3 regions of the Halomonas sp. IOP_14 genome follow, and region 3 is predicted to be linked to each of the others. Evidence: predicted binding sites of a transcription regulator. Region 3 holds the regulator's gene; each other region holds the start of a gene.
The links. Region 3 encodes FliA, which starts transcription of late flagellar genes. Its sites were predicted from a motif close to CTAAAGTTNNNNNNNNNNCNGCCGATA; they were not measured.
Positions count from the first base shown of each region.

Region 1: the regulator FliA is predicted to act here: its motif matches at 2,843-2,869, upstream of K7H09_RS11320 (MbtH family protein).
Region 2: the regulator FliA is predicted to act here: its motif matches at 2,159-2,185, upstream of K7H09_RS21445 (DUF4019 domain-containing protein).

Region 1 is NZ_JAINWD010000013.1:6,325-14,159, reverse strand. It holds gene K7H09_RS11335 (ATP-binding protein) at 1-1,564, opposite strand, end outside; gene K7H09_RS11330 (RNA polymerase factor sigma-70) at 1,820-2,329, shown strand; gene K7H09_RS11325 (FecR/PupR family sigma factor regulator) at 2,459-2,677, shown strand; gene K7H09_RS11320 (MbtH family protein) at 2,933-3,178, shown strand; gene K7H09_RS11315 (thioesterase II family protein) at 3,168-3,908, shown strand; gene K7H09_RS11310 (4'-phosphopantetheinyl transferase family protein) at 3,886-4,698, shown strand; gene K7H09_RS11305 (TauD/TfdA family dioxygenase) at 4,631-5,632, shown strand; partial or broken gene K7H09_RS11300 (non-ribosomal peptide synthetase) at 5,684-7,835, shown strand, end outside.
Region 2 is NZ_JAINWD010000048.1:18,222-26,056, forward strand. It holds gene K7H09_RS21430 (GNAT family N-acetyltransferase) at 1-138, opposite strand, end outside; gene K7H09_RS24665 (GNAT family N-acetyltransferase) at 281-655, shown strand; gene K7H09_RS21435 (LysE family translocator) at 673-1,287, shown strand; gene K7H09_RS21440 (class I SAM-dependent DNA methyltransferase) at 1,298-2,041, opposite strand; gene K7H09_RS21445 (DUF4019 domain-containing protein) at 2,243-2,650, shown strand; gene K7H09_RS21450 (NfeD family protein) at 2,857-4,215, shown strand; gene K7H09_RS21455 (slipin family protein) at 4,262-5,050, shown strand; gene K7H09_RS21460 (antibiotic biosynthesis monooxygenase family protein) at 5,205-5,477, shown strand; gene K7H09_RS21465 (DUF1206 domain-containing protein) at 5,663-6,481, opposite strand; gene K7H09_RS21470 (AraC family transcriptional regulator) at 6,624-7,457, shown strand; gene K7H09_RS21475 (LysE family translocator) at 7,443-7,835, opposite strand, start outside.
Region 3 is NZ_JAINWD010000032.1:20,213-28,047, forward strand. It holds gene K7H09_RS17875 (sensor domain-containing diguanylate cyclase) at 1-1,029, opposite strand, end outside; gene K7H09_RS17880 (OmpA/MotB family protein) at 1,053-1,727, opposite strand; gene K7H09_RS17885 (motility protein A) at 1,733-2,554, opposite strand; gene K7H09_RS17890 (RNA polymerase sigma factor FliA) at 2,595-3,296, opposite strand; gene K7H09_RS17895 (flagellar protein FlhE) at 3,323-3,754, opposite strand; gene K7H09_RS17900 (hypothetical protein) at 3,780-4,352, opposite strand; gene flhF (flagellar biosynthesis protein FlhF) at 4,349-6,532, opposite strand; gene flhA (flagellar biosynthesis protein FlhA) at 6,591-7,835, opposite strand, start outside.

The sequences.
Region 1 (7,835 bases), on a different contig from region 3:
CGCCGATCAGGTGGATGAGCTTGCCCGAAGCGCGGTGCTTATCGGCATAGCCTTTATGTTTGATCTGCTCCAGCGCTTTACCTTCCGGCAGTTGTTCCACCACTTTGAACTCAAACAGGTAGATATGCCCACCAAAGTCCACGCTCATATCCACCTTGCCGTGGTGGCTGGCGTCTTCCACGGTTACATCCAGCCCCAAGGCCGCAAAGTGGCTGTAAAAGATACTGGCATAGTGGCCTTCGTATTTGGCGATGGGGTTGTTGCGGTACCAGTCATGGGGGAGTCCGGCGTAGAGCGCCTTTAAGTGAGCTTCCAACGCAGCAAGGTCATGGCGCTGAAAAGTGTCAAATAACGCCAGTTGGTAGGTTTGCGCATCGCTTGTGTTAATACCCAATACTGGCAGCAATAAATCGTTAAGGCTGCTTTCTACCTCCCTGTTCGGAAAGCCCAGCGTATAGAGGCGATAACCCAGCATGGGTTCCTGCACGTCTTTAATGGTGATGTAGCCGGTTTGGAACAGCAGTCCTTCGGTGGTGATATCGTCGACATCAAAGCGGCCGAGCAACTGTGCTTTTGCTTGCAAGGTCTCCAATCGAGGGGTAAACACCCCGCGTTGTTTGAGAATATCGACCAAAAACGTTGGCGTCGCGGACTCAAACCAGTACGGGCCGAATTCTTGCTCTTGGAACAGCAATAGTACATCGAAGGGATTGTAGACAGAGGTAACCTCACGACCACCCCAGCGATAGCCGTTATACCACTGTTTGATTTCCTGACGGTCTAACCCAGAAAGTTCAGGTTCAAATACGGTATCGATATCGTCATCGGTATAACCACACAAGGTTGCATAGTCGGGCGAAAGGGTAATATCGCGGAGATTGTTCAAGCCCGAAAACAGGCTGACCTTGCTGAATTTGGAAACGCCGGTAAGCAGCACGAAGTGTAGGTGCGGGTCGGCGTCTTTCAGCACGCTGTAAAGGTTCTTCAAACCCTCGCGCAGTTCCCGGGCACGCTCCGGCGCCAGGATGTTATCCAGAATCGGCTTGTCGTACTCGTCAATCAGGATGACCACCCGCTGACCACTCTGCTGGTGGGCGGCACGAATGAGGGCAGAAAATTCACCCGGTATATCGGTTTTATGGTGGTGGGTAATGCCGAGTTGCTCACGCTGGACGCGTAGCTGCTCACGGATACGTTCATCCAACCCTTCACGGCTCTGCATCACGCCATCGGCAAAGCTAATACGAATCACCGGGTAGCGCTGCTGCCAATCCCACCTGTCGTGGAGATACAGCCCTTCGAACAGCGCCTGGCGACCTTCAAACAGGCAACGTAGGGTGTCCAGCAAGAGACTTTTGCCGAAGCGGCGTGGCCGCGAGAGGAAGTAGTATTTGTTCTGGTTAACCAAACGCTCAATGTGCGGTGTCTTATCGACGTAGTAATAGTTCCCTTCGCGGATATCCGAGAACGTCTGAATCCCGATGGGTAGCTTACGGCGGTGGGCATCCGTCACGGTGGGTCTCCAGAGCAAGAAACAGCGATACGAGCAGCAGTAGTTTAGCATGCTCAGGGGCTGAAATGCCTAGCCACGAGTCGTCAGCGCGCCGAGTGTTGTTCGCAGCTAAGGTAAAGGCGTTGGTGGCAACGAAGTAACAAGGGCTGGAGAGGAGACGAGAAACATCTCATGAAGTAGTGCTGCCAACAAGCATATCGTTATAAAAAGTGAGTTAGCTCTCACCAGTTGACTTGTCAGGCTCTAACGCAAATAATAATTATTGCCATTTATTCCGTGGTGTTAATCAAGGCAGGAGGCCGAGCTGTGGATACCCAGACCTGGAGCGCTGAGTTAGAAGATATCTTCGTTAATCAGCGGCCCCGGCTCTGCTGTGTCGCCGCAAGAGTATTGGGCAATGCTGATCAAGCCGATGATGTTGTGCAGGATGCCTATCTGAAAATTTCGGAAGCAACCACGCTTTTTGAGGTGAAGCAGCCCATATCCTATGTGTCACGTGTGGTGCGCAACCTCGCCATTGACCGCTGCCGCCGTTCGGCGTTTGAGTCAACTTTGTTTGCAAAAGAAGAGGAAGGGGAGGCCGCCTCTTACGCGTCACACTCTCCAGAGGTGATCGCGATTGACCGCCAGGCCTTGGCACAGGTGGTGGACGCGTTGGACGAGCTGCCTGAGCGTACGCGGCGCGCTTTTGAGCTCTATCGTTCGGGAAGTCATACGCAGCGGGAAGTGGCTCACTTGTTAGGTATTTCCACCACGTTAGTTAATTTTATGATTCGCGATGCATTGACGCATTGCCGCCAGTCGCTACAAGGTTAAACGTTGCCAGATCGGTAAGCCCACGTTCCGTCCCTTCTTTGTTGTCGCTTTGTTACACTGTCAGCAAATAGCGTTGATAATATTACACGCTTCCCGAGACAGGTGTTCAGCAGGCAGCAGTAGCGAGGTTTGACAGTAACGATGGATAACGACAGCGGCGATGATGCCGTTTGGCAAACGGCGCTAGACTGGCTGATGCGCGAGCATGAAGAGACGTTGAGCGACGCTGATCGCGAGGCGCTTCATGCGTGGTTAGCGGCTTCTTCTCAGCACCGCCGTGTATTTCGTGAAGCCGAACAGCTATGGCTGCTAACGGGGATGATTCCAAGTGGTGATGAGCGCAACTGATCAGTCACTGTTTTTTTTACTCTCCTCCTTCGGTTGTCAGGCTAACTAAATGGTCGCGAGCTAAAGCTTCCTCCTACTGGTGCAATTCTTAGTCTGGCAAAGGTAATTCTATGCCTACGCCCTAGCGGCCCCTCCCCTTATTTTTTCTATTTTCCTACCCCAACATTAAATTTTCTGACGCCTCACTCGTCATTGAGTAATGAGAAGTAATTGCGTTTTATTTCTCATTCCTTTGGCAACGATGAGGTTAGTCCCATGACAAGCTGTTTTGATCGTGAAGATGGTGTCTTCCGTGTATTAGTCAACCACGAAGAGCAGTACTCCCTCTGGCCAGAATGGAAAGCGATTCCCGCTGGCTGGACCGATACCGGCGTACTCGGCGATAAGCCAACCTGCCTCGACTACGTCGAAAAGACCTGGACTGATATGCGGCCACTGTCGCTGCGCCAGTGGATGGATGAGCAGGCTAACGCTGAGGCGGAGCAGGTGGATGCAGGTTAAGCGTTTAAGACTGCTCTGCCTGCCCTGTGCCGGGGCTAGCGCCACCATGTATCTGCGCTGGAAGCGTCAGTTGCCCGCCTGGATCGAGGTATATCCCGTCGAGCTGCCTGGGCGTGGTGAGCGCCTGGGTGAGTCGCTCATCGATGACTTCGAGTCCCAGGTCGTGCGGCTGTGCGAAGAGCAAGCAACGCGGATGCGCGGCGACTTTGCCCTGTTCGGTCACAGCATGGGGGCGTTGTTGGCCTACGGCATGGCAGCTCGCTTGCGCGATGTAGGGCGACCTCAGCCACGGATGCTATTCGCCTCAGGCAGTGCGGCACCCTCAATGCGCGACTCAGAGCGTTTAGCGGGGCTTGATAACGATAAGGCCTTAATCGCGGATCTACGCCAACAGGGCGGCACCCCAGAGGAAGTGTTCGAAAGCCCGGAACTGCTGCGCCTCACTCTTGATGTGTTGGCGGCGGACTATCGCCTCTGCCGCAGTTTCCGCTATCGCGGCGGGTCGCCGTTTGGTTATCCCTTACAGGTACTCGCAGGGCGCGATGACGATATCGAAAGAGAGCGTTTAGAAGCGTGGCAGCGAGAAGCGGGCGGGGCGTTCTCGTTGGACTGGTTCGAAGGAGGGCACTTCTTTATTCGCCAGCAGCAAGCACAAGTGCTGGAGACTATCGAACGGGCGCTGACTCGACGGCTTGAGGAGGTGCCCCATGCAGCGCCTGCAGTTAGCTGAAGGGGCTCCTGAGGGGCTTGAAGTCTGGCGCTTATCGCTCGGTCTGAACGCCCCGGTGGCTGACGAAGATGATCGGTTGCTGAGTCGAGCCGAGTGGCAGCGCGCCCAGCGGCTTCGCCGTCACGCCGATGTCGTACGCGCCGTGGCGACTCGAGCGGCCCTGCGGCGACTGCTATCAGCGCACACCGGTATAGCGCCAGAAAAGTTGGTGTTCACTCAGAACGCTTACGGCAAACCAGCGTTGGAAAACGCTGATGGGCCTGCTTTCAATGTCTCCCACTCTGGCCATGTCGCCCTGATCGCGATTGCTCCCGGCGGAGCGGTGGGGGTCGATATTGAGCGTTGCCGACCCGAGGCCGAACTGGCGCCGCTGCAAGGGCTGGTGCTATCGCCGAGTGAGCAGCTCGACCACGCACGCGACGGCATCGCACTGCCCTTCATGGAGCGCTGGGTGGTTAAAGAGGCGGTGCTCAAAGCCCTGGGCCTGGGCATCGCTGATCATTTGCAGGCGCTCTCGATCACTTCCTCTTTAGGGTCGCCAGGCACCTATCACCTTGAGCACTCGCTTCCCGTGTCATCACCTTTGCAAGCATGGCCGCTGCCAGCGCCGAGTGGCTATGCCGCTGCCCTGGGTTATATCGATTCAGGCTATGTCGATTCAGGCTATTCCCACACAAACGCCCAGGGCAAACGCTACTCAACGAATTTTCAGGAGATCAATAATGGACAGCCAAAGCGCAACACCAACGCAACAAACCAACACCATATCCAAACGTCAGGGGCCTGCTGATTCGGAGCTGCCCATTATGATTTCTCCCTCCTACCCAGGGCAGCCACTGCTGGAAGCCTTTGGCGAGTTGCGCGCGGATATTGAGACGCTGGTGGCCAGAGTCGGTGGGGTGTTGCTAAGAGGTTTCGATGTTCCCTCCGTGGACGATTTTCAGCAGTTTGCTGCCGCCTTTGGTCATCCTCTGCTGAGTTATGAGTTCGCCTCAACACCGCGTTCAGCGGTTTCGTCAGGCATTTATACCTCGACCGAGTACCCCGCTCATCAACATATTCCCCTCCACAATGAGCAGGCCTACACCCGCGAGTGGCCGATGAAAATCTGGTTCCACTGTGTCACCGCTTCCCCCGAAGGTGGAGAGACGCCGATAGCCGATAGCCGCGCTATTTACCGCCGTATGCCCGCAGAGATCCGCGAGCGCTTTGCCCCCGGCATTCTCTACGTACGCAACTACGGCGATTTCGATATGCCTTGGCAAAAGGTGTTTAACACCGAAGACCGCGCTGAAGTGGAGGCATTCTGCCAGCGCGCGGGTATTCGCTGTGAGTGGAAGCCCGATGGCGACCTGCGTACCACCCAACTGTGCCAAAGCATAGAGACTCACCCTGTCACCGGTGAGCAGGTGTGGTTCAACCAAGGCCATCTTTTCCATGTCTCCAACCTGCAGCCAGAGGTACGAGAGTCGCTGGAAGAGCTGCTAGACCCCGAAGACATGCCGCGCAACGTCTTCTTTGCCGATGGTAGCCCCATCGACGATGCCATCTTCGATGAGATCCGCGGCGTACTGGCCGACGAAACGGTGATGTTCCCCTGGCAGGCAGGCGATGTGCTAATGCTCGACAACATGCTGGTCGCCCATGCGCGCACGCCGTTCAAAGGGCCGCGCAAAGTCGTCGTCGCCATGGCGGAAGGTCACGGCAACCTCTCCAAAGACTGAATACAACGGCTCAATCCCACGCCACGGCCAGGAGTTCCAGCAGGTACGCATATGAATATAAGGCACGCCCAGACGATGAACAGCCACCCGTCCCATAACGTTGTTAACCACAGCTTCGTTGAGCATTTAAGTCGCCTGGCCCGGGAAAGGCCCAGTGACAGGGCGCTGATTGTAGTGAACGCACAAGGTGAGACCACCCTTGACTACGCCACCCTGGAACGGCGTTCCCGCGCCCTGGCCAGCGAGCTCCAACAGCGGTTCCCGGCTGGTGAGCGTGCCTTAATCCTGCTGGATAACGATGAGCACTACGTGGTGGCATTCTTTGCCTGCCTATATGCCGGGGTGATTGCCGTGCCGGTCTTTCCTCCGGAGTCGGCCAAGCAGCAACATCTGGCACGTCTGCTCGCCATTGCCGCCGACTCCCAGGCGGCCTGTGTGCTCACCTCTACAACGATTATCGATGTGGTCGCATCTGCAAGCGAAGGCTTCGGCAGCGCCGAACTGATCCCCGTGGATGCCGTAGATGAGAGCCGCGCTGAACACTGGATTGAGCATCGCCCAAAGCGTGGTGATCTCGCCTTTTTACAGTACACCTCAGGTTCCACGGCCACTCCCAAAGGGGTGATGGTGAGCCATGGCAATCTGATGGCGAACGAGCGTGCTATTGAGACGGGCTTCTCGATTGGTGCCGACGATGTTTTCGTCAGTTGGCTGCCGCTTTACCACGACATGGGGCTGATCGGTGGCCTGCTGCAGCCCATCTATCGCGGTATCCCTGCGGTATTGATGAGCCCCACTTTCTTTTTACAGCGGCCGGTACGCTGGCTGGAAGCGATCTCCCGCCACCGGGGCACCATTAGTGGTGGCCCCGATTTCGCCTATCGACTGTGTCTTGAGCGTATCCGTGACGAGCAGCTTGAGGCGCTCGACTTATCTAGCTGGCGGGTCGCGTTCTCAGGCGCCGAGCCGGTACGCCACGATACCCTCACGGGCTTTATCGAACGCTTCCGCCCAGCGGGCTTTGCCGCTGATACCGCAGCACCCTGTTATGGCTTGGCCGAAGCAACGCTATTGGTTAGCTGTAATTCGCGCGGTACGGGCGTGGTGGGTACTGCTTTTTCTCAACAGTCGCTGGCCGAGGGAAAGGCTGTTTCAGCGGTTGAAGGCAACACCCTGGTGGGCTGCGGTACACCGGAACCCGGTCACGCTATCGATATTGTCGACCCTGAGGGGCTTCACTCGCTGCCCAGTGGTGAAGTCGGCGAGATCTGGGTCAATGGGCCTAGCGTGGCGCACGGGTATTGGCAGAACCCAGAAGCAACAGCGCAAGCCTTTGTTACCCGCGATGGGGTCAGTTGGCAGCGCACCGATGATGCTGATGCACAGAACCACGACGCCCGCGATGATCGCTGGTTGCGCACCGGCGATCTGGGCTTTCTGCACGAAGGGCAGCTGTATATCGCTGGGCGTATTAAAGACCTGATCATTCTGCGCGGCCATAACGTCTACCCACAGGATATCGAGAGCGCTATCGAAGCCGAGGTGGAAGCAGTGCGCAAAGGGCGCGTGGCGGCCTTTGCAGTGACCACGCCGGAAGGCGCTGAAGGGATTGGCATTGCGGCAGAAGTCTCCCGCGGCATACAGAAGCTAGTGCCCGCCGAGAAGTTGGTCGAAGCGCTAAGCGAGACAGTGGGGAGCACTTGCCATGAGCCGCTTTCGGTAGTGCTACTGCTCAACCCAGGCGGTCTTCCCAAAACCTCCAGCGGTAAATTGCAGCGCAGCACCTGCCGCCAAGGCTGGGAGGCGGGTAGCCTGGATGCCTACGCCATTCACGCCTTTGGGCGTTTTGTCAGTGGCGGCAGCGATGAGGATGCTGGTGGTGGAAAGTCATCGCACTCTACTGCGGAAGCTGGAAGCGAAACGGAGCAAGCGTTAGCGAAGCTCTGGCACCAGGTGCTGGGGGATGACGACACCCAGTCGCAAAGTAAGCCGCTAGGCAGCGATGCTCATTTCTTCGCCAGCGGTGGTAATTCTCTGGCGGCGGTGCGGCTAGCCGCCATCATCAGTGATTACTGGGGCGTCGAGCTATCTCTGCACTCGCTGTTCGAGCAACCGCGCTTGTCTGCCATGGCTAACGCTATCGAAGCACGTTTGGCGGCATCATCGGATCAACGAGGGATGGCCATTCCCCGTCTTGAAGATG
Region 2 (7,835 bases), on a different contig from region 3:
ACAGTCGGAGAGTAATTGAATGCGCTTAGCCTTGTCAGGTATTGCGCTCGCGAATTTAGCGCCGAAAGCTTCTTCATATAGCTTAGCGACAGGCCCAGCCTTCTCAAGGTTAAAGCCTTTCTGAATCAGAACGTTCATATACTGGCTCCTAGATTCAAAGAGAAATGACCATTGGTCACAGACGCAGTGAATTAATTTTTATTTGCAGGGATGAGGCAACTTCAGTAGTGGATGAGGAATTGCCGCGGGTCTTTGGTTCAATATCATAAAGGGGGGATGCATCGTTAGTACCTTCACTGATAATGGCATGATGGGTACCTGTACCGTAAATATGTGTGCTAATTTGAATTGGTCTGGTCGACCGCATGCAATCATTGAAAATGTGATTGTTTCCAAGGATCACCGCAAGCAACGTATCGGTAAGGCCAATCTTAGGTGTGCTATAGACTTTGCCCAGCAAGCTGGCTGTTATAAAGCGGCGCTTATGACGAGGTCTAAAGACCCCGCGACACAGGTTCTACGAGTCTTCAGGATTCAGCCCAAGCAAGCAGAGGTATCAGGTAGGGTTCAATGCATAACGCCCCATCCGATGCGCACGCACGGTTTTGCCATTAATACGGGTAAGCGTAAGTTTTGGGATAGGAGAGAGACATGATACCAATCGAAACATGGATGGCTTTCACTGCCGCATGCGTTTTAATAATTCTAGTGCCGGGGCCTGATAATATACTCGCCGTTAGTCGTGGACTTAGCCAGGGGCGTCTAGCGGCTTGTGTCTCCAGCGTAGGAGCTGGAATGGGGCTGATGGTGCATGTGGTTGTCGCTTTTCTTGGTTTGGCGGCTCTTATCCAGACCTCTGCCGTTGCCTTTAGCGCCGTTAAATTGATTGGGGCCGGGTATTTGATTTGGTTAGGTATTAAAGCATTACGTTCCAGAGACTTGATTGCATTTTCATCGCATCGTCGTTTGTCTTACCGCGTGGTTTTAACCACTGGGTTTCTAACCAACGTGCTTAATCCGAAGCCCGCGCTATTTATCTTGGCATTTATTCCTCAATTTGTATCGCCGGCGCAGGGATCGATTGCGTTGCAAACGCTATTGCTAGGTGCTTGGTTTGCTTTTATGGCATTCGCTATATTCGCCGTGCTGGGTCTCTTTTCATCTATGTTTGCGCGCTGGTTGGAGAGTCGTCCGCGCGTAATTCAAGGCCTGAATATGGGCGCTGGAGCAATGTTCATTGCAGCGGGGTTATCAGTGATATTTCTTGAGAAAGTGGAGAACCGCTAGTCGAAGACGACTAAACCTTCACACAGACAAAAATAGCGTTTCCAGAGGCGTTATCCCAGGGGATGATTTTTTCATAGTTGTGCTCAAACACATGAACCTCAAAGTGAGGCGCTAAGAGTGCGCTTAACTCCGCAAAGCTGACGGCTACCATGGGGTGTTCGTCGTTCCATAGCTGTGTTCCTTCAGCGTTGGCTTTTTCAATGCTGAGCCTAAGCGACTGCTTTTCACCTTGGCCACTGTAGTGCCATCCCGAGCGGAACGTGAATAAATCGCTTTCTTGTTGGGCGCTGTGTTTAACAGATAAAGCGTTATCGATTTTGTCTTTATCGACTGCGTTAAAACAGAAAATACCACCAGACTTGAGGGCACAATGAGTACTGGATATACACGCTTTTAGCTTTTCAATCCCATCGTTGTAGTGGATTGAGTATAAAAAGCAGGTGATTAAGTCTTGAGGCTCGTTGGCCTTGAAGTCACTCATATCTTGCAACGTGAAGTGTGCTTCTGAACAACGCGTGGCGGCAATATCCAGCATGGGTTGATTAATATCAAGCCCGCTGCTGGCGTATCCAAAATCAATAAAATGGCGCACGTGTGGGCCGGTGCCACAGGCTAAATCTAGGTGTGTCGTTCCGCCGTTACCGAAAATCTGATGCAGCCTGCGAATGGCGTGGCTTTGCGCTTGATAGTCGATATCCACGCACATCAAATCGTAGTAGCCAGAAAGGTCGGTATAGAGGGCATTGACGGACATAGTGACCTAATAGTGGCAACTGAAATAGGGTGGGTGGCGCATAGTAAACGAGCGAGTAGGGTTTGAGAAGCAGGCACAGCTTGGAGTTTAACGATTACGCAAATACATCTTGCAGCCCTAAAGAAACTCTGACGATGACCGATATATACCTAAGACCATCGAGATTTCTCTGGTCGTTGCTAAATGCCGAGAGTGCCCGTTATGCCGAAAATGCTGATCTTTATCATCACCTTGCTTCTCATTCTGTCTAACCAAGCGCAGGCAAACTCGAGTGCGGCAGAGGCGGCGGCGTTGGCGTGGCTAGAAGCCATCGATAGCGGTCAGTATGAGCAGGCATGGGAATCGTCATCTTCACTACTAAAAAAGCCGCTTTCACCGCACATGTTAGAACGGACGATTGGTGCAGCGCGTCGTGACTTTGGTGCGGTTCAGTCGCGTCGGCGAGTAAGCGTTGTCCGCGAAACCTCTATGCCTGGGGCTCCAAGAGATGACTACGCGGTTTTGACGTTCCAAACACGTTTTGAAAACAGATCATCGCAGATTACGGAAACCATCACTCCTCACTTGGAAGAGGGCACGTGGAAAGTTAGTGGTTATTACTTGAACTAACCGACTCCTCAAAAATACTGCAACCACCTCTGGTTTGCAGCATTGCCTTGGTTCAGGCTCCTTTTCCCCTCGAATCCTGCCATCACGTTGTTCATGACGAAGCTCAATTTGGCTGCTACGTTGAGTAGATAGCCTTGTGTATGTTGCTATGGATAGGCTGCAGATTCAGACGGGAATGTTCAAGGCGTTGAATGCGAGGAGTGGGTATGCAAACCCTTTCTCTCAAACCGCACTGGCTCTGGTTGATGGTTGCCAGTTTGCTAATGGCTACTATGTCGTTTACATGGCAGGCCATGGCACAAAGCGCTTCACCAAGCGTTCTGGTGCTTAATATTGAAGGCGCCATCGGCCCGGCTACCAAGGACTACTTTGAGCGTGGGCTGGATAAAGCCCGCGAGCAGGGCAGTGAGGTGGTGATCGTCGAGCTCGATACCCCCGGCGGGTTGGTCGACACCACCCGCGACATGATTCGCGAGATGCTCAACGCTGACATTCCCGTGGTGATGTACGTTTTCCCCAGTGGTGCGCGAGCGGCAAGCGCGGGCACCTATCTACTTTACGGTAGCCACGTGGCTGCCATGGCCCCCTCGACGCATCTCGGCTCGGCCACGCCGGTACAGATGGGCGGTGGGCTGCTCGGCAGCGATGAAGACGAAGAAGATAATTCGGCTGAGGAGTCGGATGGCGAGGGCAGCGCCATGGAACGCAAGGTGATGGAAGATGCGGTGAGCTTTATCCGCAGCCTAGCGGAACGCCATGATCGCAATGCCGATTGGGCTGAAGAGGCCGTGCGCAATGCGGTCAATTTCACTGCCAGCGAGGCGCTGGAGCAGAACGTCATCAATGTGGTGGCGCGCGATCTTGACGATCTCCTTGAGCAGATTGACGGCATGAGCGTGGTCATGGAAAGTGGCGATGCTACGCTTGAGACCGCAGGCCTCACCATTGAACGCTTCGACCCTGATTGGCGCACCCAGGTGCTATCGCTGATCACTAATCCCAACATAGCCTTCTTCTTGATGGTCATCGGCTTTTACGGGCTGGTTTTCGAGCTGGCCAATCCCGGCAGCCTGTTCCCCGGCACCATTGGCTTGATTTGCTTGCTGCTCGCCCTGTTTGCGTTTCAGGTGCTGCCGATTAACTACGCCGGGCTTGCGCTGATGGTGGTCGGGCTGGCGTTGATGGTGGGTGAGGCATTTATGCCTAGCTTCGGCGTGCTGGGGGTTGGCGGCATCATTGCCTTTGTACTTGGTTCGGTAATGCTGATGGACGCGGAGCATCTTGCCATTTCGCTACCACTAATCGGTGGTGTGGCATTGGTGTCCGGGGGGCTAATGCTATGGACGTTAACACGCTTTGCAACGCTGCGCCGTCGTCCGGCACACACTGGCGCGGAGCAGTTAATCGGCGCAGATGCGGTTGCACTGGATGATTTTGAGACCAGCGGCCATGTAAGGCTGCATGGCGAGCGCTGGAACGCAGTGAGCGATGTGCCAGTCAAACGAGGTGAAAAGCTTGTGGTGGTGCGCCTTGATGGCTTAACGGTATATGTGACGCCCCGCTAGTGCCCACTTTCTGACATAACCGACCCACAGCTAAACGAGGTGTCCAATGATTATTTCGTATTTAGTTCCTGTCGTGCTGGTGGTGATGTTGATCGCCGCCTCTATTCGCATACTGCCAGAATATAAACGCGGCGTAGTGTTCTTTCTGGGGCGTTATCAGATAGTGAAAGGGCCTGGGCTAGTCATTGTGATCCCCGCCATTCAGAAGATGGAGGTGGTGGATCTGCGCGTCATTACCATGGATGTGCCGGAACAGGACGTAATCTCTCAGGATAACGTCACCGTTAAAGTTAATGCGGTGCTTTATTTCCGCGTCGTCGATCCAGAAAAGGCGATCATTCAAGTCGAGAATTTTACCCAGGCGACCAGTCAACTAGCACAGACCACTTTGCGCTCCGTGCTGGGTAAGCATGATCTGGATGAGATGCTTTCCGAGCGCGATAAGCTCAACGACGATATCCAGGAAATCATCGATACCCAAACCGAAGCGTGGGGTATCAAGGTCGCCAATGTTGAAATTAAGCATGTAGATTTGGATGAGAGCATGATTCGCGCCATTGCGCGCCAGGCAGAGGCGGAGCGTGAGCGTCGCGCTAAGGTGATTCACGCCGAAGGGGAACTGCAAGCATCCAAGAAACTGGTCGAGGCGGCCAATGTCATGCAGGAAAACTCTGCTGCGCTGCAACTGCGCTACCTGCAAACCATGAGCGACATGAGCAACAAGAATGCCTCGACAATCGTTTTCCCGCTGCCCATGGACATCATGGAAGCGTTCAAGGATATGAAAGCCAAGCATACGGCAGCGACGCCTGGTAAGGCGCAGGATGACGCCTAGGCTCACAGCTCTTCCCACTGCCTGTGGTACGGTTTGGCAGCAACTGGCAGTGGGCTCCCTGAATACATTTTTTGTTTCATGGGATATGCTTCGAAGCCCCTGATCCAAGAATCCCGGTGATGCCACTACCCCCGAACCGCCTTACTACGCCGTTATTTTCACTTCACTACGCACCGAGGTCGATAACGGCTATGACGCAATGGCCGCAAGAATGGTTGAGCTTGCAGCACAGCAGCCGGGGTTTTTAGGGGTGGAGTCTGCCCGTAATGAGGTGGGTGTAACAGTTTCTTACTGGGCCGATTTGGCATCTATTAAAGCGTGGAAAGCCCATGCTGAGCATCAAGAAGCTCAGCGGCTAGGCCATCAGCAGTGGTACCAGCACTTCAAAACCCGTATCGCCAAAGTCGAGCGAGATTACGGTATTTAGCTGGTTGCCACCGATTCACGGCTTACACCACCAGCAACAGGGGTGTCAATACCAGTTCAATAGGAATGGACAGAAGAATAGTCTCCAGAAAGGAGAGGGTGGCGAGTAGACACAGCATATTCTTCGAGCGGTTAATGCGCTCAAACCACTACTTAGTGCATTTGGATGTTATGGCCATGCAGGTCTTACACTTCGGGATTAATGCGGCGATAGACAGCCGCTAATAGGCTGTAAAGGCCAAACGCAAAAAGTCCCAGCGCGACAAAACCAAGCAACCACTGACCGAAGGGCTGGCTTCGCAGGGTGCTAAACACCTCGCTCATACCGCCTGCTTGATTGGGATTGATTTGATAAGCGGCGATGATAAAAAAGCTACCCACGATCACAAACACAGCACCACGAATCACTAAGCCGAAACGGCAAATAGGGTAGGCCCATTGTTGCGTTTGTGGTGGCATAGCGAAGTGTTTGTCGAATTTTGCCTGGTAGCCTTTAAGCGCGTGGGCAATGCCTACGCCAATCATGATGAGGCCAACCCCACCTACCAGCCAGCGCCCGAAAGGCTGCTGCATCAGCCAGCCCGCGATACCTTGCGAACCGCCACCAGAATCACCTGAAGAGCCCGCAAATTGAAAGATGAGCGTGGCGGCAAAAAAAGACAACAACGTGTGGGTAATGGCGCTCGCCAATAAGCCCGCACGAATTGCCAGCCCCTTGGCGCCGTTGCCGTGATGGTCAGTGTCTTTAACCGCCTGGATGATTCGCCACATAGCGTAGCCCACCAAGCCGATGGCCATAATGGCTAACAAGACTTTACCGAAGGGAGCGGTGAGCAAACGTTCTAAGGCGCCACGACTGCCTTCTGTTTGGCCGCCTTGTCCAAATGCTGCCAGCGCTGCTAGGCTACCCACTAATACATACACAATGCCGCGGGAGGCATAACCCATACGGGCATAAAGGGTAATTGCATCCCAGTGGTTGCGGTTTTTCATACTGTTGGCCATGGCGTCCTCCTGACTAATATGGCGTTGCGCATTCCTATGCAATCTAGCGTATAGAGCAGTATAGCGGCCCATACTGTGCTTGTGCTGTGCTATTGTTCAGCGTAGGTAATGAATCGCTATTTTTAACTATTGCGAGCAGAGCATGAGTACCATTTCGTCACCTATCTTCTGGCGCGATGCGCGTATGCCCTATGTGGAGCTGCGCAAGATTAGCGACGCGCGACAAGTTTGCTATGCGCCGCACAGCCATACGCATTGGTCGCTGGGGGCCATTACCGCAGGTAAAAGCACTTTTTGCTATCGCGATGCGACGCATCAGATTAGTGCGGGTGACATCGTTATGATGAACCCCTACTGGGTGCATGCCTGCAACCCCATCGAGAACCAGCCCTGGGCGTACATGATGCTCTACGTCGATACCGAGTGGCTGAGTGAATTGCGTTACCAATTGGGCCTGTTGAATACGCCGTATTGGCAAGATATCGCCACCGCCGTCATTACCCAGCCAGCGCTTTATGCCGGGTACTGCGATATGGCTGCTTGTTTGCTGGATGAACATCGCGACATTGGCGATAAGCAAACGGCGCTAGTCGAATACTTGTCCATCATGATGCAAGTGCTTGCTCAGGAATCCCCCGCGGTATTGCCCCAAGCGCCCAGTGCGCTAGAACAGGTCGCGGCCTATTTGCGTGCCAATTGTAGCGCTGATATATCGCTAGAACGCCTATGTGAGCAGTCCGGCTATAGTGCTGGGCACCTGATTCGCGCCTTTAAACAGCACTTCGGACTAACACCCCATGCTTACCTGATTAATCAGCGCATTCAGCTGGGGCAGCAAGCGTTAAAACAAGGGCAACCTATCGTTGAGGCGGCTTTGAACGCTGGCTTTAATGACCAGCCCCACTTTCAAAGGACGTTCAAGCGGCTGGTAGCAGCGACACCCAACCAGTACCGCTACCCGCTACTCAACCAGTAAGACAATAGCACTAGCCGCCAGGCAGATAGCGAGTGCGCGGTTAATCGTCAGTAAGATGATAGGACGATGAACATAGCGTTTCAGAAAAGCGCCTGCATATACCCAACTGGCTAGCGATAGCCAGCAAATAGGCAGATAAAGGCCGGCGAACAGCCATAGCAGATGGGGCTCATTAGCAGTGGTGTAGGCGCCAATGCCAGCGGCAGACGCCAGCCACGCCTTGGGGTTGAGCCACTGCATCATGGCACCTGTCATAAACCCAGGCGCTTTGACGCCGCCTCTCTCCTGCAAGCGCCCATCGTGCTGTAAAAGTTGATAGCTGAGATAGAGTAAAAACAGAATGCCTGCCCAGCGTAAAAACTCTTCCAGCAGCGGCAG
Region 3 (7,835 bases):
GCCACCATTCACCCACAGCACCACGCCATGGGCGCGAAACAGCTTCATCCAGATAGCCGCCTGCTCATGAAGTAACTGTTGGGGACTTTGCGGCTCGCTGCGCGCTCGCGCACTGAGCACGAGGCTATCCTGAACCCGTTGTAGGTAGCGGGCTTCTTGACGCGCCCGTAGCAACAGCATGCGCTGGGTGGCCATTTGCACGAGGGTGCGAACGGCATCACGCACGGGGGGTTCAACCGAGTGCGGTGCTGGCGAATGGCAAAACACTAGACCCCATAAGCCAGTATCCCCCTGCATGGCCAAACTGAATGACCCACGCACCCCCAGGCGATTTAAATATCGCTGCCGCTCAGGGGCAGGGGCGCGTAAAAAGCTGCCGCTAAGGCTCACTCCCGAGTAGGCGGGAGTCAGCGTTTCAGGCGGCGCATCGACGTCTTCAATTAACCGAACGGGGTAATGTTGGTAACTTTTGCGTAAGGCGACAGGGAAGTCGCTTGAGGGGAAGCGCTGACCCAACAGCGAGGGCAGCTGGTTGCCCAGCGCTTCGGCAACCATTAAACCATGCCAATCACTGTCGAAATGGCACACGGTGACGCGATCATGGCCGGTGAGCTGTTGAATAGCGTTAACCAAGCAGTCGAGCAGCTCTTCCTGGTGGGTTGCGTCGGCTAAATGCATCAGCCGCTCATTGACTGTGCCAAGCAGGCGGCGCTTACCTTGGGGGTTGAGTGGCTCAATCTCGACGATGACCTTCCCACCTGCTCGGTAAGCATAGAGCTGAAAACGCATGTTGCTATGCTTGGAACGAATAAACACCAGCGGGCCGGAGAGTTTCTGCTGCCCCTGCAACTCGCGGCGCACCCGCTGGCTTAGCCGTTTTCCTAACACATAGGCAAGAGTGTGCGGCCCATTTTCAGGGCGCTCAATACCGGTCAAGCGGGTTAAGTTGGTGCTACTGGCTTGAATGCGGCGACAATCGGCATCTAAAACCAGCAGAGCTCCAAACGACTGCAACCGCGGGTGGTACATGGACACAAACGTGGCCTCGCAATCTATTCACCCTCGACCTGCTGCCTTAGCAACAACTCTACGCGACGGTTGGCAGCTCGGCCCTCCGCCGTTGCGTTCGGTTCCATGGGTTGGGTGTCGGCATAACCGACGGCCCGCATACGAGAGATATTGAATCCTTGGCGCTCTAAATGCCTCACCACAGCGATAGCCCGCGCTGATGAAAGCTCCCAATTAGAGGGGAAGCGGGCCGTTGAAATAGGCACGCTGTCGGTGTGGCCTTCTACCGAAATCTGACCGTCAAAACGGGTCAGCACATCGATAAGGCTTTCTACCACCTCTTGCCCACGGGAAGTCAGTACAGCTTGACCGCTGGGAAATAAAAGGCTGGTATCAATACGTAACGTGACCCCTTCACTCCCTTGCGAAACACTGACACCGGGGATGTCGAGCCCATCAAACTGCGGCTGAACCCCTGAATGGCGGGGCTGAATACCAGTGGCTAGAGACGCCAGCGGCAATGATGATACAGCGCTAGCCGAGCGCATGAAAGCAGTATCAGCCGCCTCACCGCCTCCCGGCGGTGTCAGTGAAAGCAGCAGCACAAAGAGCGTGATTAGCAGCGTCAGCACATCCAAATAGCTGGTTAGCCAACCCTCGTCACCATCGCCTGGCGACGGCGTCATTTCCAGTGCGTGGCGCGTATCACGGTCAAGCATCTGGCCTACCCCTTCGCCGCCGCACTAACCGACGAATCAGGCCTTGGTTTGACGCTGTTATCACGGATCTCATCGTGATAGTTAGCTACAAACGAGTTGAGGGTCTCTTCAATAAACGACGGCAGGCGGCGCTTGGTAATCAGCGAAATACCTTCCAGCACCATGTTCATGGTAATCAGCCGCTCTTCGGTGCGGCGCTCGAGTTTCACCGCAATCGGCTTAAACACCAAGTTGGCGAGTAAAATGCCGTAGAAGGTGGTGAGCAGGGCCACCGCCATGCGCGGGCCGATCACCTGCAGGTCGCCTGCGTCCATGACTTCCAGCATATTGACCAGCCCCACCAGGGTGCCGATCATGCCAAATGCGGGTGCGTAGGTGGCCATGGTACGGAATATTTGTGCCTCAGCATGCTCACGCGCTTTAAGACGGGCAATGCGCCAACGCAGCATGTCAAAAATTTCATCCTCTTTGGTGTTGGCAATGACCAGTTGGATCCCGGTACGCAAAAACGGGTTTCGGGTATGCTCCAACTCGCGCTCGACAGCACGTACATCGCCCTTAAACCAGAGTCGCGACATATCCACCAATTCGCGGATATCGTCACGCATATAGGTATTTTCGCGCCGGAATACCAAGCCCACCAACCGTACGACACGCAGCACCTCTTTCAGCGGATAGCTGATAAAGGTTGCCGCTAGGGTACCGGTCACCACAATGGCCAAACCCGGCAAATTGATAAAACTTTCAGGGGACTCTGCGGTGAAAAACAGCACGCTCACCAACAGTAGTATGCTGGCAAATATGCCTATCAGCGTCGAAGGGTTCATCCACGGCTCCTTGCCGGTCACAAGTGAGTAAAAAGAGGTGTTATGCCGAGTCGTGTAAACGCGCGCGTAAGCGGCTGACGGCTTGGCTGTGCAGTTGTGAAACGCGTGACTCCGTGACGCCCAACACAGCCCCTACTTCCTTAAGGTTGAGTTCTTCTTGGTAGTACAGCGCCATTAGCAGCTTTTCACGCTCTGGCAGCGCTTCAATTGCCTCAATCAACGTTTGTCGTTGCTGGCCGTCTAGCAACTGCTCGAACGGTGAATTAGCCAATTCATTATTGCTAGGCTCGCCACCATCGGCCACCAGCTCTTCAAACGGCAACAGTTGACCACTGTTGGTGTCGTTGAGGAGCTGCTGATACTCACTCAACGGCATTTCAAGGTGTTGGGCGATTTCGTTCTCTTCTGGTGCCCGTCCGAGCTGTTGCTCTAATTGACGAACGGCACTGTCAACCGCTCGCGCTGAGCGGCGCACGCTGCGGGGCAACCAGTCGCGGGTACGTAATTCATCCATCATTGCACCGCGAATACGCTGACTGGCAAACGTCGCGAACGTTGCTCCCTGGGTGGCATCGAAGCGCCCCAGTGCTTCCAGCAGCCCTACCATCCCGGCTTGAATAAGGTCGTCGAGCTCAATGCTGGCTGGCAAACGGACCTGAAGCGTCAAGGCCTGACGTCGTACCAGTGGCATGTATTGCGTCAACAGCTCACTCTGTTTGATCCTGCCTTGTGCTGTGTACATCCTCTCGCCTCGCGTCTATCCAGCCTTCACTGATAGTTCACAATCATTTGCAGCCCCTGGACACGAACAGGCCGCTGCCCCGGACGTAAAGCGAAGCGAAAATGCAACGGCGCATCCGCGGCAAACCCCGCCAGGGCAGTGGTAGTCCCCCGCATGCCAGCTAACGCAACGCACTGCTCAGGATGGCACAGCCAAGCGTTTAATAACGCACCAGGGGGATATTGAAACTGCCAATGAATACGCCCGAGCTGTGCTGACTCCACATTGTTAGCAGCAGCGGGTGGGGTAGCGTTTTGACTAGCACTTGCCCTATCACTCATCGCTACCATCAGACCTGGTATCTGGCTGCTCCAGCTACCGGGTGTCGCCTGAGCGTTTCCCGTTAACCCTGCTAGTAGACACCCTGTCAGCAGTACTGGGCTCAGTAGCAGTCTCCCTCTTAATAGCCAGCTTAGCATGCTTGGTCTCCTCAGCAGAGTGCGCTCATCGTGCAAGTACCAACAGCTCCATATTTAAGTAGTAATCAGCTGCCTCACGCAAGTTATTGAGCAACCCTTGACGCGGCAAATGCGGCTCGTGGAGCGCCAGCAAACGGCGCGGCCCGCCACGCTCATGTAATTGACGCAAGGTACGGAACATGGAAGCAAAGGTATCGGCATCGCTACTGATCCACAGTGCCCAACGGCTGTATTGATCGCAAAGTTGGGCTAGGTCGGCCGTTTCGGCCATGACGATATGAATATCCCAATCCTCAGGATCACCGGCCCAGCTTCGACCTAACGTCGACCACTGCCCTAATCTTGCTTTAACCTTGTTCACCTGGGCTGCACCACTACCTGGTAGCCCGACCACAATAAGCGGAATTTTGGGCTGGTGCGCTACCACCGTTGCTGGCTCTTCCACCGCTGCAGCTGTCGGCGTTAACAGAGAGGTAGGCTGTTTAGATTCCGGCACGTGTTCTGCCGCCGCAACATCAACTGTACCCTCAGCTTGCTGCTGTTGGCGCTGCAGGTTTGCCCACTTGCGTAGACCCGATGCTTGATCCTGTTCGCTCACACCACGCCCTCTCGACTAACACTGCCCATTTGACGAATCGCATCTCGTGCCATAAAGGCGTAGACCAGTGCATCAAGCATGCCGGTATCGCGGCGGCGACGGCTGTTGCCTAACAGGTTGAGCAGATCGCCACGCAGCGTCTGCGCCTCCTCATCATCAGCAACATCGAGATGCCCGGCGACCGATGCCACACCGCTGGCCATCAATAGGCGAACTTCAGCATTTAGATCCCCGCTATCGGCCTCTTTTAACTGCTGCCACGCGCGACGCGTCAAGGCGGCCAAGCCTTCGCTTTGCAGCTGGGTTAACAGCAGTGAGAGCACCTCTGCTCCTAGCCGAGCGGGGGTAAGCCAGTAGCGGCGCGCCACTACTTTGGCGCTTTCCGGATCGCGAACTTCACCGAACCAGGCGAGTAGAGCCGTGCCGCTGGCGTCCTCGACTTCGGCGTAGGCAGTCCACAGTTGCACCGATTGGCCACGAAAACGCACGCCCACATGGTGCGTTAGCACACTGTCACTAAATAGCTGGCGGATAGATTGACGTTCGTGGTGAAAGCGTAACCGATGACTGGGGGCCACTTGGCTGACCCAGGTCAAGTGCTCAGCTTCCAGCCACGCTAGTGCATCCGGTTCAGGGAAGCGCGGCAGTAAGTGCACCGCTACACCGCTCGATGCCGACAGCGCGGCTAAGCGTGGCTGCCATCCTGCGGCGTGGCGATGCTGCAGCCAGGGTAGCGCCAGCCAGGCACCATCCGTGTCCAGGCCAATGTCCGGCATTGCCCAGTCGCAGCCGCGCTCATTGCGCCGCGGAAACCACGCCATCCCTAAGGTGGTCTTTGCCGCTGGATAACCGGCAAGTAATGCATCCAAATGCGTTTCCTGCAAACGACTAGGCAGCGAAGCTAGGTTCCAGATCTCTTCTAATTCCGCAAATCCCGTGACACGTTGGCGCAACCTCGCCAATAGCGACGACAAACGACGCCCTTGGCCCAGGACATCCCGCGACCAGCGCGGCATTCCCATCGGCGCATCGGCACTTTGCACCCGTTCACGCTGAGGAGTCGCGGTACTCAGCGCTTGATCCACTAGCGCATCGGGGGCGGCAAGGGCCATATCTTCGGGCACCTGCTGACCATTAGAACCAAACAGGACGCGCATCCCGTGACGCATAATAATATCTAACACTGGAGCCAGACGTCCCGCCTCATCCTGTTTGGTGATAATACAGTCATCTAACTCTGCGCCCGCCGCCCGCGCGGCCTGACGGTAGCGCAGCACCACTTCTTCGAGGGTTTCCGGTTGGCTGGCAGCATTGAGTAGCAGCACCAAACGTACCCGCGAGCGTCCTCCTTGCAGGTGGGCAATCTGCTCTATCACCCGCTGGTCACGCTGACTCATGCCTACGGTGTCGATAATTACCCACTGCTTGCCCTGCAGGCGGCCCAGCAAATCGTCGATGGGCTGTTCGGCATCCAAGGCGTACATCGGGGTATCCAGCAGGCGCGCATAAATGCGCAACTGCTCATGGGCACCGATCCGGAAGCTGTCGGTGGTAACCAGCGCTACCGGGCGCGTGCCGTGGCGCATCACAAAACGAGCGGCCAGCTTGGCGGTGGTGGTGGTTTTACCTACCCCCGTTGGCCCCACCAGGGCAACAATGCCGGTTTGGTCGAAAAAGCTTGCTTCATCGTTGAGTACGTAAAGGCGATCCATTAACTGCTGTCGCAGCCACTGCAGTGGGGCTTCGCTATCGCCGTCTAACCTGGTTAGCGATGCAGGCAACCCAGCCAGCAGTTCATCGGCAATTTCGCTGCTAAAACCCACATTCCATAGCAGTTGACGCAGCCGTGCAGCCGTTCCGGTGGGCGCTGCTGGCGATGGTGAAGCAGTATGGGTTGACTGGCTGTTTGCCAGCAGCGCTCGCATATCCTGCATTTCGCGCAGTAAGCGCTCGCTCATCGCCTGCATGGGGTCTTGCGCTGGGGGTGCTGTCGGCGTTTCGGGTGGTGCAGGTTCTGGTGAGGGTTCAAAGTGGTCGATGGCTTCATCCGCCATCGCTAAAATTTCAACGCCCCCTTCGGTACGCCGATTTGCGACAATCAAGGCGTCTTCACCGAGCGTTTCACGCACTTGGCGCATCACATCACGACTATTGGCTCCCACGAAACGTCTAACGCTCATGATTTACCCTTGCCTGTTCTGAAAATGGACGACGCTAGCCTATCACGGCGTGCCATCTTTAACGTCCGCCGACCACTGTGGTCACTCTTAATGTGCGATCGTCGGGAATTTCAGCCTGGGACAGTACCGACATATGGCGTAACCGGCGACGCAAGAAGCGCGACAGCACCGCCCTTAGTGAATGTTGCACGACCAGCACCGGCGGCTCGCCGGAACTTTCGTGACGCTCCAGCGCCTGCTGGGCCTGGGTCATCAGCGTTTCTGCCAACCCGGGCTCCATGGCGCCGTTGCCATTCATGGCCTGTACCAGCACTTGTTCCAGTTGAGCATCCAGCCCCATGACATTGAGTGTCTCCTGCCCCGCAAACCACTGCTGGACAATGGCGCGCCCCAGCGAGACTCGCACCAGCGCCGTCAGCTCATTAGGATCTTTTTGCTGTGTGGCGTACTCGGCCAGGGTATCGAGAATAGTGCGCATGTCGCGGATAGAGACATCTTCGTCAAGCAGGTTTTGCAAGATGCGCTGCAGTACCGTCAATGAAATAGCTTTGGGGATCACCTCTTCGACCAACGCTTTTTGATCATCGCCCATTTTATCCAGCAACTTCTGTACTTCCTGACGGCCCAGCATCTCGGGTGAATGACGGTGCAACAAGTGGTTCAAGTGGGTCGCTATGACGGTACTGGCATCCACAACGGTGTAGCCATACACCTGGGCATGCTCACGCTGGTTGCTATCAATCCAGACAGCGGGCAAGCCAAAAGCGGGATCCTGAGTATGGGTGCCCTGCAGCTCGCCCGATACCTGCCCGGGGTTAATCGCTAGCCATTTACCTGGTTGTGCCTCGGCGCGACCAATCTCGGCGCCTTTCATGGAGAGTACATAGGCGTTCGGCGGCAGCTCCAAATTATCACGGATATGGACGACCGGCGGCAGGAAACCCACTTCTTGGGCAAACTTCTTACGTACGCTCTTAATGCGCCCGAGCAGCTCGCCTTTTTGACGCGAGTCCACCAGCGGGATTAAGCGATGGCCCACTTCCAGGCCAAGCGTATCGACCAGTTGCACATCTTCCCAACTCGCTTCGGGAGTCTCCTGTAAAGGCACCGGTGCCGCGGCAATCTCCTCCTTGACCAACGCCTTCTCTTTTTGGCGCGTTAACAGCCATGCCAGGCCAGCCAACAACGCGGTAAAGAATAGAAATACGAAATTGGGCATGCCAGGTACCATACCCAGCATGCCCATCACCACGGCAGCCAAAATCAGTACCTGAGGATTAACGAACAATTGGCTAAGCATTTG